Regions from separate parts of the Telluria mixta genome, predicted to be linked through region 1. Evidence: riboswitches for the same ligand, from Rfam matches in the RefSeq annotation. Region 1 holds a riboswitch; the other holds the start of a gene.

Region 1 (7,269 bases):
CTCACTCCCCGCAGCTTATCGCAAGCTACTACGTCCTTCATCGCCTGTAATCGCCAAGGCATCCACCATGTGCACTTATTCGCTTGTCCCTATAACGTTGGCCCCTGCAGTCTTTCCGAAGGAAAGACGAGAAGGGAGCGTCATAGCAACAAGGATTCAGCTTACTTTGTTTGTTGATACATACAGATTACTACCCTAAGTGTCCAATACATCTTTCGATGCGTTGAACGCTTAAAGAAAACTTTACTTCTTCCAGATTGTTAAAGAACGAGAACTACGCTTATCTAAACCACCAGGCTTACATAAATATAGTGAAACAGTCGATGGTGGAGGATGACGGGATCGAACCGACGACCCCTGCTTGCAAAGCAGGTGCTCTCCCAGCTGAGCTAATCCCCCATTTTGGTAACTGGTGGGTCTGGTTGGATTCGAACCAACGACCCCCGCGTTATCAACACGGTGCTCTAACCGACTGAGCTACAGACCCGAACTGTTCTCGTTTAACTTTGCAACAGTCGATAAGCGTGGGCGCTTGATGATGGAGCGTAAGCTCCCGTGCCACTCTAGAAAGGAGGTGATCCAGCCGCACCTTCCGATACGGCTACCTTGTTACGACTTCACCCCAGTCACGAATCCTACCGTGGTAAGCGCCCTCCTTGCGGTTAAGCTACCTACTTCTGGTAAAACCCGCTCCCATGGTGTGACGGGCGGTGTGTACAAGACCCGGGAACGTATTCACCGCGGCATGCTGATCCGCGATTACTAGCGATTCCAACTTCACGCAGTCGAGTTGCAGACTGCGATCCGGACTACGATACACTTTCTGGGATTAGCTCCCCCTCGCGGGTTGGCGGCCCTCTGTATGTACCATTGTATGACGTGTGAAGCCCTACCCATAAGGGCCATGAGGACTTGACGTCATCCCCACCTTCCTCCGGTTTGTCACCGGCAGTCTCATTAGAGTGCTCTTGCGTAGCAACTAATGACAAGGGTTGCGCTCGTTGCGGGACTTAACCCAACATCTCACGACACGAGCTGACGACAGCCATGCAGCACCTGTGTTCAGGTTCCCTTTCGGGCACCCTCCAATCTCTCGGAGGTTCCTGACATGTCAAGGGTAGGTAAGGTTTTTCGCGTTGCATCGAATTAATCCACATCATCCACCGCTTGTGCGGGTCCCCGTCAATTCCTTTGAGTTTTAATCTTGCGACCGTACTCCCCAGGCGGTCTACTTCACGCGTTAGCTGCGTTACCAAGTCAATTAAGACCCGACAACTAGTAGACATCGTTTAGGGCGTGGACTACCAGGGTATCTAATCCTGTTTGCTCCCCACGCTTTCGTGCATGAGCGTCAATCTTGACCCAGGGGGCTGCCTTCGCCATCGGTGTTCCTCCACATCTCTACGCATTTCACTGCTACACGTGGAATTCTACCCCCCTCTGCCAGATTCAAGCCTTGCAGTCTCCATCGCAATTCCCAGGTTAAGCCCGGGGCTTTCACGACAGACTTACAAAACCGCCTGCGCACGCTTTACGCCCAGTAATTCCGATTAACGCTTGCACCCTACGTATTACCGCGGCTGCTGGCACGTAGTTAGCCGGTGCTTATTCTTCAGGTACCGTCATTAGCCCCAGATATTAGCCGGAGCCGTTTCTTCCCTGACAAAAGAGCTTTACAACCCGAAGGCCTTCTTCACTCACGCGGCATTGCTGGATCAGGCTTGCGCCCATTGTCCAAAATTCCCCACTGCTGCCTCCCGTAGGAGTCTGGGCCGTGTCTCAGTCCCAGTGTGGCTGGTCGTCCTCTCAGACCAGCTACTGATCGTCGCCTTGGTGAGCCTTTACCTCACCAACTAGCTAATCAGATATCGGCCGCTCCAGGAGCATGAGGTCTTGCGATCCCCCACTTTCATCCATAGATCGTATGCGGTATTAGCGTAACTTTCGCTACGTTATCCCCCACTCTTGGGTACGTTCCGATATATTACTCACCCGTTCGCCACTCGCCGCCAGGTTGCCCCGCGCTGCCGTTCGACTTGCATGTGTAAAGCATGCCGCCAGCGTTCAATCTGAGCCAGGATCAAACTCTTCAGTTTAATTCCTGTTTTTGCTGATTTCTCAGCAGATCGCTCACTCAAAATACTGACCGTTACTCATTGCTGAGCAACGTATTTCTTTTGTGTGAACATTTGATAATTTAAGCATTCAGCAGCCGCTTACGCGACTGCTGGCACTTCATCAAACGCCCACACTTATCGACTGTTTATTGTTAAAGAGCTTCGTATTCGGTACTGCCTTGCTGCGTTTGCGAATCGTTTTGTTCGTCAGCAGCAGAGAAGTGAGATTATGCAGTGTTTCGCTTAACTCGTCAACTCATCTTTTTCATCAGCGCAAGCGGCGTTGTCAAACCACCTAGCTCAACTGTTTGATTTCGCTGAACTTTTCTTACGCTGCCGAAGCAGGACGCGAACTATAGCAAACCGGATCGGGGGTATGCAAGGGGCTTACCGTAAGAATTTTCGAATTGCTTCTGTGCTATCTTTGCCGGCTTCATCACCCCATGGAGTCCCCATGCGCATCGCCCCCACGACGAATCCCGATCTGGCCGCCGCCCTCACCGCCGCCATTAATAACAAGACGAAGCCACTCGGCAGCCTGGGCGCGCTCGAACGGCTGGCCAGCCGCCTGGGCCTGATCCAGGACACCGTCACGCCCACGATCGAGAAACCTGCCATCCTCGTGTTCGCCGGCGACCACGGTGTCGTCGCGGAAGGCGTGTCCGCCTACCCGCAGGACGTCACATGGCAGATGGTCGAGAACTTCCTCGCCCAGGGCGCCGCCATCAACGTGTTCGCGCGCCAGAACAATATCGACCTGCACGTCGTGGATGCGGGCGTCAATCACGACTTCGGCGCGCGCCCCGGCCTCGTCGACCGCAAGATAGCAAACGGCACGCGCAACTTCGCACTCGAGCCGGCGATGACGCAGGCGCAGTGCGCGACCGCGCTGGAACATGGCGCCGCCCTCGCGGCCGACCTGCCCGGCAACGTGGTCGGCTTCGGCGAGATGGGCATCGGGAATACGACGGCGGCAGCAGCCCTGATGTACAAGCTGACGGGGATTCCCGTCGCGGAGTGCGTCGGCGCCGGCACCGGGCTGTCGCCGGAAGGCGTGCTGCGCAAGCAGCGCGTGATCGAAGCGGCGGCCGGGCGCCATGCGGGCGTCGACGCCCCCTCGCCGTGCTGGCCACGTTCGGCGGCTTCGAGATCGCGATGATGGCCGGCGCCATGCTGAAAGCGGCCGCGCTGCGCAAGGTCTTGCTGATCGACGGCTTCATCGTCACGAGCGCCCTGCTCGTCGCGGCGCGCATCGAACCCGCGATCCTCGATTACTGCGTGTTCGCGCACTGCTCCGACGAATCCGGCCACCGCCGCATGCTCGATGCGCTCGGCGCGGAGCCGCTGCTGCAGCTGAACCTGCGCCTCGGCGAAGGCACGGGCGCCGCGCTGGCCCTGCCGCTGCTGCATGCAGCTACGAACTTCCTGAACGAAATGGCGACCTTCGAGTCGGCCAGCGTCAACGAAAAATCCGCCTGATGCATCAAGTCCGCCTGTTCTTCATCGCCCTGCAGTTCTTCACGCGGCTGCCGATCCCGGCGTGGGTCGGCTTCGAGGCCGCGTGGCTGCAGCACGCGTCGCGCTACTTCCCGCTCGTCGGCGTCGTCGTCGCGGCCATCGCAGCCGGTGTGTACTACGCGGCCGCGCTCGTGCTGCCCGCGCCCGTGGCGGCCGTGCTGTCGACGGCTGCGTCGATCTATATTACGGGCGCTTTCCACGAGGACGGCTTCGCCGACACGTGCGACGGCCTCGGTGGCGGCATGACGAAGGAACGGGCGCTGGAGATCATGAAGGATTCGCGCGTCGGTGCGTATGGCGCGATCGGTATCGTGTGCATGCTGGCGACCAAGCTGTCCGCGCTGGCGATGCTGCCGCCGCGCGTGGCCGTGGTCGCGCTGTTCGTCGCGCATCCGCTCTCTCGTCTCGCCGCGACGGCGCTGATCTGGAAGCTGGACTATGTCCGCGGCGAAGGCAAGGCCAAGCCGCTGGCGCAGCAGATGACGAACGCGGAATTCGCGATCGCGGCGCTGACCTGCCTGCTCCCCGCAGCGTATATGTTGGCCACCGATGCGATGACACCGGCCGCCATACTGGCCGCGATGATCGCAGCGGCACTCGCCGCGCTGTGGCTCGGCCGTTTATTCGTCCGGCGCCTCGGCGGCTACACGGGCGACTGCCTCGGCGCCGTGCAGCAGCTGGCCGAAGCGCTCATCTATATCGCCGTGCTGGCCACGCTGGGCCACGGTGCCTGGAACGCATGACGCTGTACCTGGTACGCCATCCGCAGCCGGACGTGGCGCCGGGCCTGTGCTACGGCGCCAGCGACGTCCCGGTCACCGACAGCGAACTCGCACGCGTGCATGCCGGACTCGCCGTACCGAGCGGCCTGCCCGTCTACGCCAGCCCGCTGCAACGCTGTGCCCTGCTGGCCGCACACCTGGCCCCGGGCCGCGTGACGCTCGATGCGCGTTTGGCCGAAATGAATTTCGGCGCGTGGGAGTTGCGCCCCTGGTCGGACATCCCGCGCGCCGACGTCGACGCCTGGACCGCCGACCTGCTCCACTACCGCCCCGGCGGCGCCGAAAACGTGCTCGACGTGGCCCGCCGCGTGCAAGCGTTCGTCGCCGATTTGCGCACACCGTCCGCGCTCATCGTCTGCCACGCCGGCACGATCCGCCTGCTGGCGGCGCTGCATGGCGGCGCACCGCTGGAACAGGCGGCACTGAACGCGGCGCAGACGCCGCATCGCATCGGCTACGGCCAGCTGGTCGTGCTGGGCGTATAATGTCGGCGTTTTGGTGCTCGCGCCCGTCTCTCGGGCGCAGTTAAACGGGAAACACGAAGCGCTCTTCAGACAAGCGCCAACGTGTGCTGCCCCCGCAACGGTAAGCAAGTGCCGGCACGCCTCTCACGCGTGCACGGCAACCGTCCCCACATACCACTGTGCATCCGCATGGGAAGGTCGGACGGCCATACTCGCCAGCCCGGATACCGGCCAAAAGGTGGAAGCGCGATTCATCCAGCGCTTCTGTTCATCTGGCTGACGGGGACGTCGGCCGGTTGGTCTACACAATAAAAAGTCATGTCCTTTCCTGTTTCCCGGCTGGCGGCCGCGCTTTCGCTCGCATTCGCTGCCGCCGCATCGGCCCACGCCGATCCCATTCCCGACACCGTCATCGTCACCGCCAACCGCACGCCGCAACGCGCCGAAGACGTCATTCCCGACACCGTCGTCATCTCGAGCGACGACATCGCCCGCGCAGGCGCCGGCTCCGTCGCCGACGTGCTGCGCCGCCAGCGCGGCATCGAAATCTCCCGCAACGGCGGCGGCGGTACCAACACTACCGTATTCCTGCGCGGCGCCAACAGCAACCAGGTCGTCGTGCTGGTCGACGGCGTGCGCATCGGCTCCGCCACCACGGGCGCGGCGTCCTGGAATGCGATCCCGCTGTCGGCCATCGACCACATCGAGATCGTCTACGGCCCCCTGAGCTCCCTGTACGGCGCGGATGCCATCGGCGGCGTCGTGCAGATCTTCACGAAGAAGAGCGCAGGCGCACCGATGTTCAGCGCCAGCGCGGGCGGCGGCACGTACGGCACGAACCAGTACGACGCCAGCGTGCACGGCTCGACGGGCGGTGCGCACAGCGTCACCTACGCGCTCTCCGGCGCACACGAAGAATCGGATGGCTTCTCGTCCACACGCCCTGGCTCGTCGAGCTACAACCCCGACGACGACGGCTACACGCGCAACAGCGTCAACGGCCGCATCGCACTGCGCCTGGCCGAGGGCCACGAGATCGGTGCGCAATTCATGCAGAGCCGCCTGAACGCGCAATACGACAGCGGCAAGTCGGACTTCGACACGCACAACCTTCAGGAACTCGACAGCTACAGCGTGTTCCTGAACGACCGCTTCCTGCCGAACTGGCGCAGCAGCGTCCAGGTGGCGCGCTCGGAAGACAAGCTGGGCAGCTTCACTGGCACGACGCCTTCCGGTACCTCGCAACTGAACACGCGCCAGGACGAATTCACGTGGCAGAACACGTTCGACATCGCCGGCGACACGCTGCAGGTGCTGGCGGGCCACCGCAAGGAACAAGTCCTGTCCAGCGCCATCAAGGACATCAACCGCACGCGCATCACGAATGCCGTCGCGGCGTCGTACGACCTGCGCCGCGGCAGCCACCTGCTCGACGTCAGCGCGCGCAACGACCATTCGGAATATGGCGGCAAGACGACGGGCGCCCTCGGCTACGGCTACGAATTCACGCAGGACCTGCGCGCCACGGCCAGCTACGGTACGAGCTTCCGCGCCCCCACGTTCAACGAGTTGTACTACCCGGGTTATGGCCTGACGTCGAACAAGCCGGAACGGGGCCGCAACGCGGAGGTGGGTGTGCAGTACCGCGTGGCCGGCGTCGACCTGCAGGCGAACTACTACCGCAACCGCCTGACCGACATGATCGTGTCCGTCACGCCGTGCCCGGGTCGCCCCAGCGGCAGCTGCGCCTACAACGTCGACCACGCCCTGCTGGAAGGCCTGACCCTGGCAGCAAGCACCCGCCTCGGCAACCTCGACCTGCGCGCCAGCGCCGACCTGCAGGATCCGCGCGACGAGACGACCGGGAAGCAGCTGGCCCGCCGCGCGCGCCGCCACGCCAGCGTCGCGGCCGACTACACCGCGGGCCAGGTGGACGCCGGCGTCGAACTGCAGGCCTCCGGCCGCCGCTTCGACGATGCCGCCAACGCCAATCGCCTCGGCGGCTACGGCCTGCTGAACCTGTACACTACCTGGCACATGACGCGCGACTGGTCGCTGCTGGTCCGCGTCGACAACGCGGCCGACAAGCACTACGACCTGGCGCGCAACTACGGCACCGCCGGGCGCACGTGGTTCGCAGGTATTCGCTACGGAGTTCGCTAACCCCATGTTCCGACGAGCCATGCACCCAGTACCACCGCCACTGCGCCAGCGCGCCATTCCGATCATCGTCACGCTGCTGTGCGTGGCGGTCGCCAGCCTGCTCGTCGCGGGCATGAGCGGATCGATTGCGGTCGCGCCGGCCGAGCTGCCGGATGCGGTGGCGCAGGTGCTGCGCGGCCGGCCGGAATCGCTGGCCGCGTCGCTCGTCGAGCTGCGCGCCGGCCG
Region 2 (7,269 bases), 990 kb from region 1:
GCGCCTGGACAGCGGCGGCGCCAACACCGGCGTGCAGTTGCAGACGTCGCAGTCGCGCGTCTACATGGCGTCCGGCGAATCGGTGGCGTTCTCGCTGCGCGCCGTCGACGCCGGCGGCAAGACGCTCCCCCTCGTGATCACCCGCGCCCTTGCGCAAGGCATCACGTATGCCGGCACGCGCCAGACGCCGCAGGTCAGCATCCCGTTCGTGGACGACGGCACGGGCGCCGACCCGGTGCCGAACGACGGCGCCTTCGCCGGCGTGCTGGCGCCCGCGCAGACGGGGCTCGCCGCGTTCAACGGCACGATCCGCACCGAGGTGCGCTACAACGTGGGCGGCAAGACGGGCGTCGTGCAATTCGACGTCATCTACACGCCCGAACTGCCGGCCGTGTGGACCGGCGCGCCGCGCGAAGCCGTCGAGGAAGGCTCGCTCGTGTTCCACCTGCCGCTCGACGTGCGCATGCCCGGCCGCTACATCGTGAACGGCCGCGTCGACGACGCCCGCGGCCATGCCGTCGCACTGCTGACCTTCAACGAGGTGCTGGGCCCCGGTCCGAACGACATCAAACTGACGATGTTCGGCAAGCTGCTGCGCGACCAGACACCCGCGCCGCCCCTCACGTTGCGCGACGTCGACGGCTACCTGCTCAAGGAAAACACCGACCCCGACCGCGCGCTGCTGCCGCGGCTGCAGGGCAAGGTCCTGACGGCGGCGGCCCACTCGCCGAAAAGCTATTCGGATGACGAATGGCAGAGCGAGGAACGGTCGCGTTATCTCGCCGAATTCGGCAAGGATCTGCGCGAGGCGCGTGGCCGACTCGCTGCGTTCGACCCGGCCGCGCCGTTGCCGCCAAGCGAGTGCATGCCTGCAACACGGTAGGGCGATTTGCGTGAACTGGGGTAAAATACCCGGTTGCACGCAAATTTTTGAAGGTAGAGCATGTCGATTCAATGGTTCCCGGGCCACATGGCCGCCGCCCGCAAGCAGGCCGCGGAGCAGATGGAAAACACCGATGTGGTCATCGAGGTCCTGGACGCCCGCCTGCCGCAGGCGAGCAGCAACCCGATGGTCGAAGAGTTGCGCAAGTTCCGCCAGCGCCCCTGCCTGAAGGTCTTGAACAAGACCGATCTCGCCGACCCGGCCGCCACTGCGGCCTGGGCCGCGTGGTATGACGCCCAGGAGGGCGTGACCGCGTATCCGATGACGACCAAGAAGCCGTCGGACGTGGCGAAGATCCCCGACCTGTGCAAGGCACTGGCCCCGCACCGCGGCGTGCCGACGAAGCCGCTGCGCATCATGATCATGGGCATTCCGAATGTGGGCAAGTCGACGCTGATGAACGCGCTGCTGAAAAAGCGCGTGGCCAAGGTCGGCGACGAACCGGCCGTCACGAAGTCCCAGCAAAAGCTCTACCTCGACAAGTTCACGGTGCTGGTCGACACGCCGGGCATGCTGTGGCCGAAGATTGCGATGGAAAGCGACGGACTGATGCTGGCGGCCAGCCACGCGATCGGCACCAACGCCGTCATCGAGGAAGAAGTGGCGGAATACCTGGGCGGCCTGCTGCTGCAGCGCTACCCGCAACTGCTGACGGCGCGCTACGGCATCAAGACGGAAGGGCTGGACGGCTTCGGCGTGATCGAGGGCGTCGCCCAGCGCCGCGCGTTCCGCGTGCGCGGCGGCGACTACGACTACGAAAAGGCGGCGCACGTGCTGCTGCAGGACTACCGCCAGGGCGCGCTGGGCCGCATCAGCCTGGAAACCCCGCAGACGCGCGCCGAGGCGCTGGAGCGTCACCGCATCGAGATGGAAGAGAAGGCGCGGATCGCGGCCGAGAAGGCGGCGCGCAAGGCGGAAGAGGCGGCGCGCGGGAAGCGCGGCACCTGATCAGGCCGCGGCGCCAAACCTGAAACTCGACACCGTCAACGCCCCAAAGAAACTCTCTTCGTGATACACGCACGCGGCCGGCTCCTGCTCGGCCGCGCCCAGCGCCACCCACAGCGGCACGAGGTGATCTTCGCGCGGATGCGCCATGCGCGCATATGGCGCCTCGCTCCAGTGCAGCAGCGCCTGTTCGCGGTCGGCGGGAGACAATTCCAGCAGCACGTGCTGCAGCCACGTATCGAACGCGTTCGACGCCAGCGCGCCGCCCGGGCCGAACTGGCGCAGATTGTGGAACGACAGGCCGCTGCCGAGGATCAGCACGCCCTCGTCGCGCAGCGGCGCCAGCGCGCGGCCGGCGGCCAGGTGCACGGCCGGGTCGTAGCCGTGGCGGATCGACAGCTGCACCACCGGCATGTCGGCCTCGGGATAGATCGGTGCCAGCATCGAGAACGTGCCGTGGTCGAAGCCACGCTCCGCGTCCAGGCGGGCGGGCTGGCCGGCGTCGTTCAGCAGCTGCGCGACGCGTGACGCCAGCTGCGGTTCGCCCGGTGCCGGATAGCGGATCTGGTACGTGTGCGGCGGGAAGCCGCCGTAGTCGTAGATCATGTCCGGCGCCGTGCCTGACGACACCGTGAAGTCGTCCGTCTCCCAGTGGCTCGTCACGACGAGTACCGCTTTCGGACGCACGCCGATCTGCCGCTTGATGTCGACCAGCGACGCTTCCAGCTCGGCATACGTGGGGCCGTACTGGTCCTTCATCCACGGCCACGGGCCGCCTCCGTGCGAGACGAAATAGGTGGGCAGGCGGGTCATGGCAGGCTCCTTCAGGCGGCAATCGAAACATTCATGGTAGCGGATCGCGCGGATCAGCGCAGGAGCGCCGTCAGCGCAAACAGGCGCGCCATCCGCATCCACCCGAGCACGAGCACGACGAGCTGGGCCAGCACGACCGCGCCCACGGTGCCGACCGTCCCTAGCGCCGGCACATGCACGCGCGCGAATGCGAGCAGGGCGGCCACGACGAGACCGGCCGCGGTGATGCCGAGCCAGGTGCCCAGCAGTGCGAGTGGCCGGCGTACCAGCTGCCCGCAGCCGCGCCACCACGCGCCGATGACGGACGTGCGGCGGCGGTCGGCGGCCAGCATGGCGCGGCCGATGTCGACCGTCGCGTGGGCCAGCAGGAGCAGCACGACGGCCGCCAACGTGGCCAGGTGCGCGGCGCGTTCGGCGTCGGTTTCCAGCAGCGCCGTCTCCGCGACCTGGCCGGCCAGATGGTGGGCCGAGCTGCCGACCATGCCGGCCATCCCTAGCGGCACGACCGACCACGCGAGCATGCGCGCCATGCGCGGGTAAAACTGCGCGCCGGCGGCCAGCAGCGTGCCGGATGCGAGCGGCTGCGGTGCGCGTGCGGCCGCGAGCGCCATCCCGGCCAGCAGCGGCGACAGCAGCAACGTCAGCACCAGCGCGACGAGGCTGCCCGCGCCCAGCGCCGGCGCGTATTGTTCGCGTGCGGCATGCAGGATGTCGGCGTACGCGATCATGTCGAGGCGTCCCGCCAAACGTGCCGCGTACACCGAGTGATCGAGGCTGGCGGACAGCAGCTCCCACATGGGCAGCGCGGCGACGACGGTCGGCAGCAGCAGGAGCACGGCCCACCACAGCAGCAATCGCCATTGCAGCGCGGCGCGTGCCGCGTTTTGCACGCCGTGCGGGCCGGCCGCGCGCTGCGCGCGTGACGGGGATTCGAGGATCGTTTCGGTCGTCATAAGGTGGCGATCAGGGCAAGGAGGTAGTTGACGACGGCCGCGAACTCGAGGCCCCAGCGATGCGATGCGCTCGCATCCGGGTCGAGCGTGCGGCTGTCGTCGAGCTTGTTCACGTCCAGGTAGTGCAGCCGCTGCGGATCGAGTTCGGCGGAGACGGCCTTCGCCGGCTTCGTCCACGTGAACCTGTGCCAGCGTTCGTCGGCATCCCAGCGCGCGGTCTCGGTGCTGCCGTCGGCGAACTTCACGACGAGCGTCTGCGGCACCGGCGCGCCATGGCGGCGGACCGTCACGTCCGTGCGGTACGGGTACGGGCCGGTGCCGTCCGGATGCGTCTTGCGCCATGCCGCGCGCGCGGCGTCGATGCGCCTGTCGACGGCGCCCTGGCTCTCGTGCGCGCCGGGGAGTGGCACCAGCTCCGTGCTCGTGAGGTCGGCGATGCTGTCGTCGACGCGGGACACAGCGTAGACCTGGCGGTCGAACGCGTCCTCGATGACGGCGCGCTGGCCCGTCACCTCGGCCAGCGTCTCGCGCAGGTCGGCGGTGCTCGGGTGGCGGAACTTCCAGCGCCGGTAGTATTCCTTGAACGCGCGCTCCATCGGCGCGCGGCCGATGCGCGCTTCCAGGTCGCGCATCAGGATCGCCGTGCGCGTGTAGACGGGGCCGATGTCCTGCAGGCGATGCCACGCGTTGGCGCCGGGCGGGTCGGCCGGGTCATGGCGCGGCGTGGCCGTGCGTTCGGCGTCGAAGGTCGGATAGCCGGGCGCGAAGCCGAGCCTTGCCAGCAGCGGCGTCGCGATGTACGCGAGCTGGCCCTGGTCGCGCATCATGCGGTTGTCCCAGTATTCGTTGAGGCCTTCGTCCAGCAGCGGTTCCTCGAATTCGTTCGACGCGAGCAGGCCGTAGAAATAGCTGTGGCCGAATTCGTGGATGGTGACGAAGGCGAGGGCGAACTGGTTCACAGTGCGCGGTTCGACGGTCCGGTAGGCCTCGGCCGTGAAGAACGTCGGGTATTCCATGCCCGCCGCTTCCTCCGCGTTGTAGGGCGGGATCACGATGGTCAGCGTCTTGTATGGGTACGGGCCCAGCGTGTTCGAGAAATACGTCAGCGATTCCTTGGCCGCCTTCAGCGCGGGCGCCGCGCTGGCCGCGAATTCGGGCGGGTACAGCACGGTCACCGTCACCGTCGGGCTGCCGGGGCCGGACCATGTGTCGACGAGCGGTTTCGCGGTCTGGTTGTCCGCTGTCCAGGCGAAATCGTGGACGTCGCCCTGCACGAAGCGCCACGTGCGCATCCCGTCCTTGTCGATTGGAGCGCCATGCGGTTCGCCCGTCGCGCCCACGGTGTAGTCGCGCGGGACGGTGAGCTTGACGTCGTAGCTGCCGAAGTCCGCGTAGAACTCGGAATTCAGGTGGTACTCGTGCACGTTCCAGCGCGGCGTCGTCGCGCCCCGTTCCCCCGGCAGTTCCAGCACGCCGATCTTGGGGAACCACTGCGCGACGAGGTGGAAGGTGCCGAAGTACCCGGCGCGCGCGACGACGCGCGGCAGTTGCGTGACGAAGTCGATGTCGAGCGTCGTCGATGCGCCCGGCGCCACGGCCTGCGGCAGGTCGAAGCGCACGACGGTGCGGTCCGTCGCCGGGCCGTTGTCCGGATGGACGAAGGTCCACGGCACGTTGGTGCCGCCTTGTGCGACGCGGTGCAGGGCGATGTGGCCCCACGCGTCCTTGATGTCGACGCCGGAGCGGAAGGTGCCGTCGCGCTCGCGCCGTTCGGTGAAATACGTGCTGCCCGCGCTCTCGAACGCGTTCATGTACAGGTGCAGGTAGACGCTCCTGACGGCGACGTTGCTGCGGTTGCGCCACGTGAGCCGCTCGCGGCCCGTGACCGTGTGCTTGACCGGGTCGAGCGTGGCGGCGATGTCGTAATGGACGACGCGGTCCGACAGCGTGGGCTCGCGGCCCGTGCGCGGGCCGCCCCACGCATCCGGGCTGCTGGGGATGCGGACGGCGGCGGCATCGGGCTTGGCCAGGGCGATGCCGTCGGGTGACGATGGAAGCTGCGGTGCGGCGAACACCGCCCCCGCCAGCAGCAGGACGGCGGCAAGGGCGAAGCGGACACTGAAACGAGGATGCATGCGGGACCCCTGGCGTGGCTGTTATTTTTGTGCCCACACTATACAGGTTATAATCTCGGGGTTCTGGTGCCCGCATGCGCGTCTGCGCGTGCAGTTAAACGGGAAACACGAAGCGGCGTCGCCACCGGCGGCGTGCCAACGTGTGCTGCCCCCGCAACGGTAAACAAGCGTCGCCGCATGGCGACAGGCCGCCCCGACGACCACTGTGCTTGCGCAGGAAGGTGGGGCGGTCCGTCTTGGAGCCCGGAGACCGGCCAGACAGGGGAAGCCGGCGTCATGCCGCGCTTTTGTGTACGCCGGCGTGCGGGGACGCTTGCCGGCGCAAACGAACACTGAACATCCTATGCATACTGCCGCCTCCACCCGCGGCGCGCCGGCTATCAAGCCGCTCGCGCTGGCCTGTGCCATCGTCCTGTCCTGTTCCACGAGCGCCGTGCGCGCCCAGGACGGCAACCCATCGACCGTCGTCATCACCGGTTCCCGCTTCCCGAGCGTGGAAACCCTGCGCCCGATCGGCGCCACCGTCATCACGCAGGACGACATCCGCCGCGCCGGCGTGAACGACGTGAACAGCGCGATCCGCAAGATCGGCGGCGTGTTCGGCCGCCAGAGCCTGGATTCGTCGCCCGACTTCGCGCTCGACCTGCGCGGCTTCGGCACCAACAGCGCGCAGAACATGGTGATCATGGTCGACGGCGTGCGCCTGAACGAGAACGAACTGGCGAACACCGTGCTGTCGACGATCCCGATCGACACGGTCGAACGCATCGAGATCACCCGCGGCGGCGGTAGCGTGCTGTATGGCGAAGGCGCCACCGGCGGCGTCATCCAGATCACGACGCGCCGCAACGTGGACGGCGGCCTTCACGGTTCCGTGTTCGCGGAAGGTGGCTCGTTCCACGAGCACGACGTCCGCGCGCAGCTGTCGCAGACGGCGGGCAACGTCAGCGCCGACATCGCCGTCGCGCGCCAGGGCTCCAATAACTACCGCCGCAACAGCGATTTCGACCAGACGACGGCCTCGCTGAACGTGCAGACCCGCTTCACGGGCGGCCGCGCCGGTATCCACGTCGAGAGCGCGCGCCAGGATTCGCGTCTCCCGGGTTCGCTGTCGCTGGCCCAGTTCGACGCCGACCCGCGCCAGGCCTCGACGCCGAACGACTTCGGCTCGCTGAACACGGACCGCGCAAACGCCTTCGCCGAATACCGCCTGGGTGCCGTCGACCTGGCAGCCGACCTGTCGCACCGCGAGCGCAACGTGCGTTCGAACTACCTGTCCTTCGGCTCGAACAATGCGTACGACGGCCGCCAGGACCAGTTCTCGCCGCGCGCCCGCTGGCTGTCCGACGTCGGCGGCATGCTCAACGAACTGGTGGGCGGTGTGGATTTCACGCGCTGGAAGCGCAAGACGACGGCCTCGTTCTCGAGCGCCGACGCGAGCCAGTCGTCGAAAGCCGTGTACCTGCGCGACGAGCTGCGC

Evidence for each region. A riboswitch is a leader RNA that binds a small molecule or an ion and turns the genes downstream of it on or off. The one in region 1 is predicted to bind cobalamin.
Region 2: it holds a riboswitch for cobalamin, as region 1 does, so the genes downstream of both, P0M04_RS00635 (TonB-dependent receptor) here and P0M04_RS05035 (TonB-dependent receptor domain-containing protein) in region 1, are expected to answer to the same signal.

Annotation. Positions count from the first base shown of each region.
Region 1 covers NZ_CP119520.1:1,128,643-1,135,911, forward strand. The annotation lists rRNA gene P0M04_RS05000 (23S ribosomal RNA) at 1-89, opposite strand, end outside; tRNA gene P0M04_RS05005 (tRNA-Ala) at 325-399, opposite strand; tRNA gene P0M04_RS05010 (tRNA-Ile) at 411-487, opposite strand; rRNA gene P0M04_RS05015 (16S ribosomal RNA) at 568-2,096, opposite strand; partial or broken gene cobT (nicotinate-nucleotide--dimethylbenzimidazole phosphoribosyltransferase) at 2,572-3,596, shown strand; gene P0M04_RS05025 (adenosylcobinamide-GDP ribazoletransferase) at 3,596-4,378, shown strand; gene cobC (alpha-ribazole phosphatase family protein) at 4,375-4,902, shown strand; cobalamin riboswitch at 4,897-5,131, shown strand; gene P0M04_RS05035 (TonB-dependent receptor domain-containing protein) at 5,200-7,044, shown strand; gene P0M04_RS05040 (FecCD family ABC transporter permease) at 7,064-7,269, shown strand, end outside.
Region 2 covers NZ_CP119520.1:143,321-150,589, reverse strand. The annotation lists gene P0M04_RS00660 (choice-of-anchor X domain-containing protein) at 1-883, shown strand, start outside; gene ylqF (ribosome biogenesis GTPase YlqF) at 971-1,891, shown strand; gene P0M04_RS00650 (DODA-type extradiol aromatic ring-opening family dioxygenase) at 1,892-2,701, opposite strand; gene P0M04_RS00645 (hypothetical protein) at 2,755-3,654, opposite strand; gene P0M04_RS00640 (M1 family metallopeptidase) at 3,651-5,789, opposite strand; cobalamin riboswitch at 5,837-6,062, shown strand; partial or broken gene P0M04_RS00635 (TonB-dependent receptor) at 6,133-7,269, shown strand, end outside.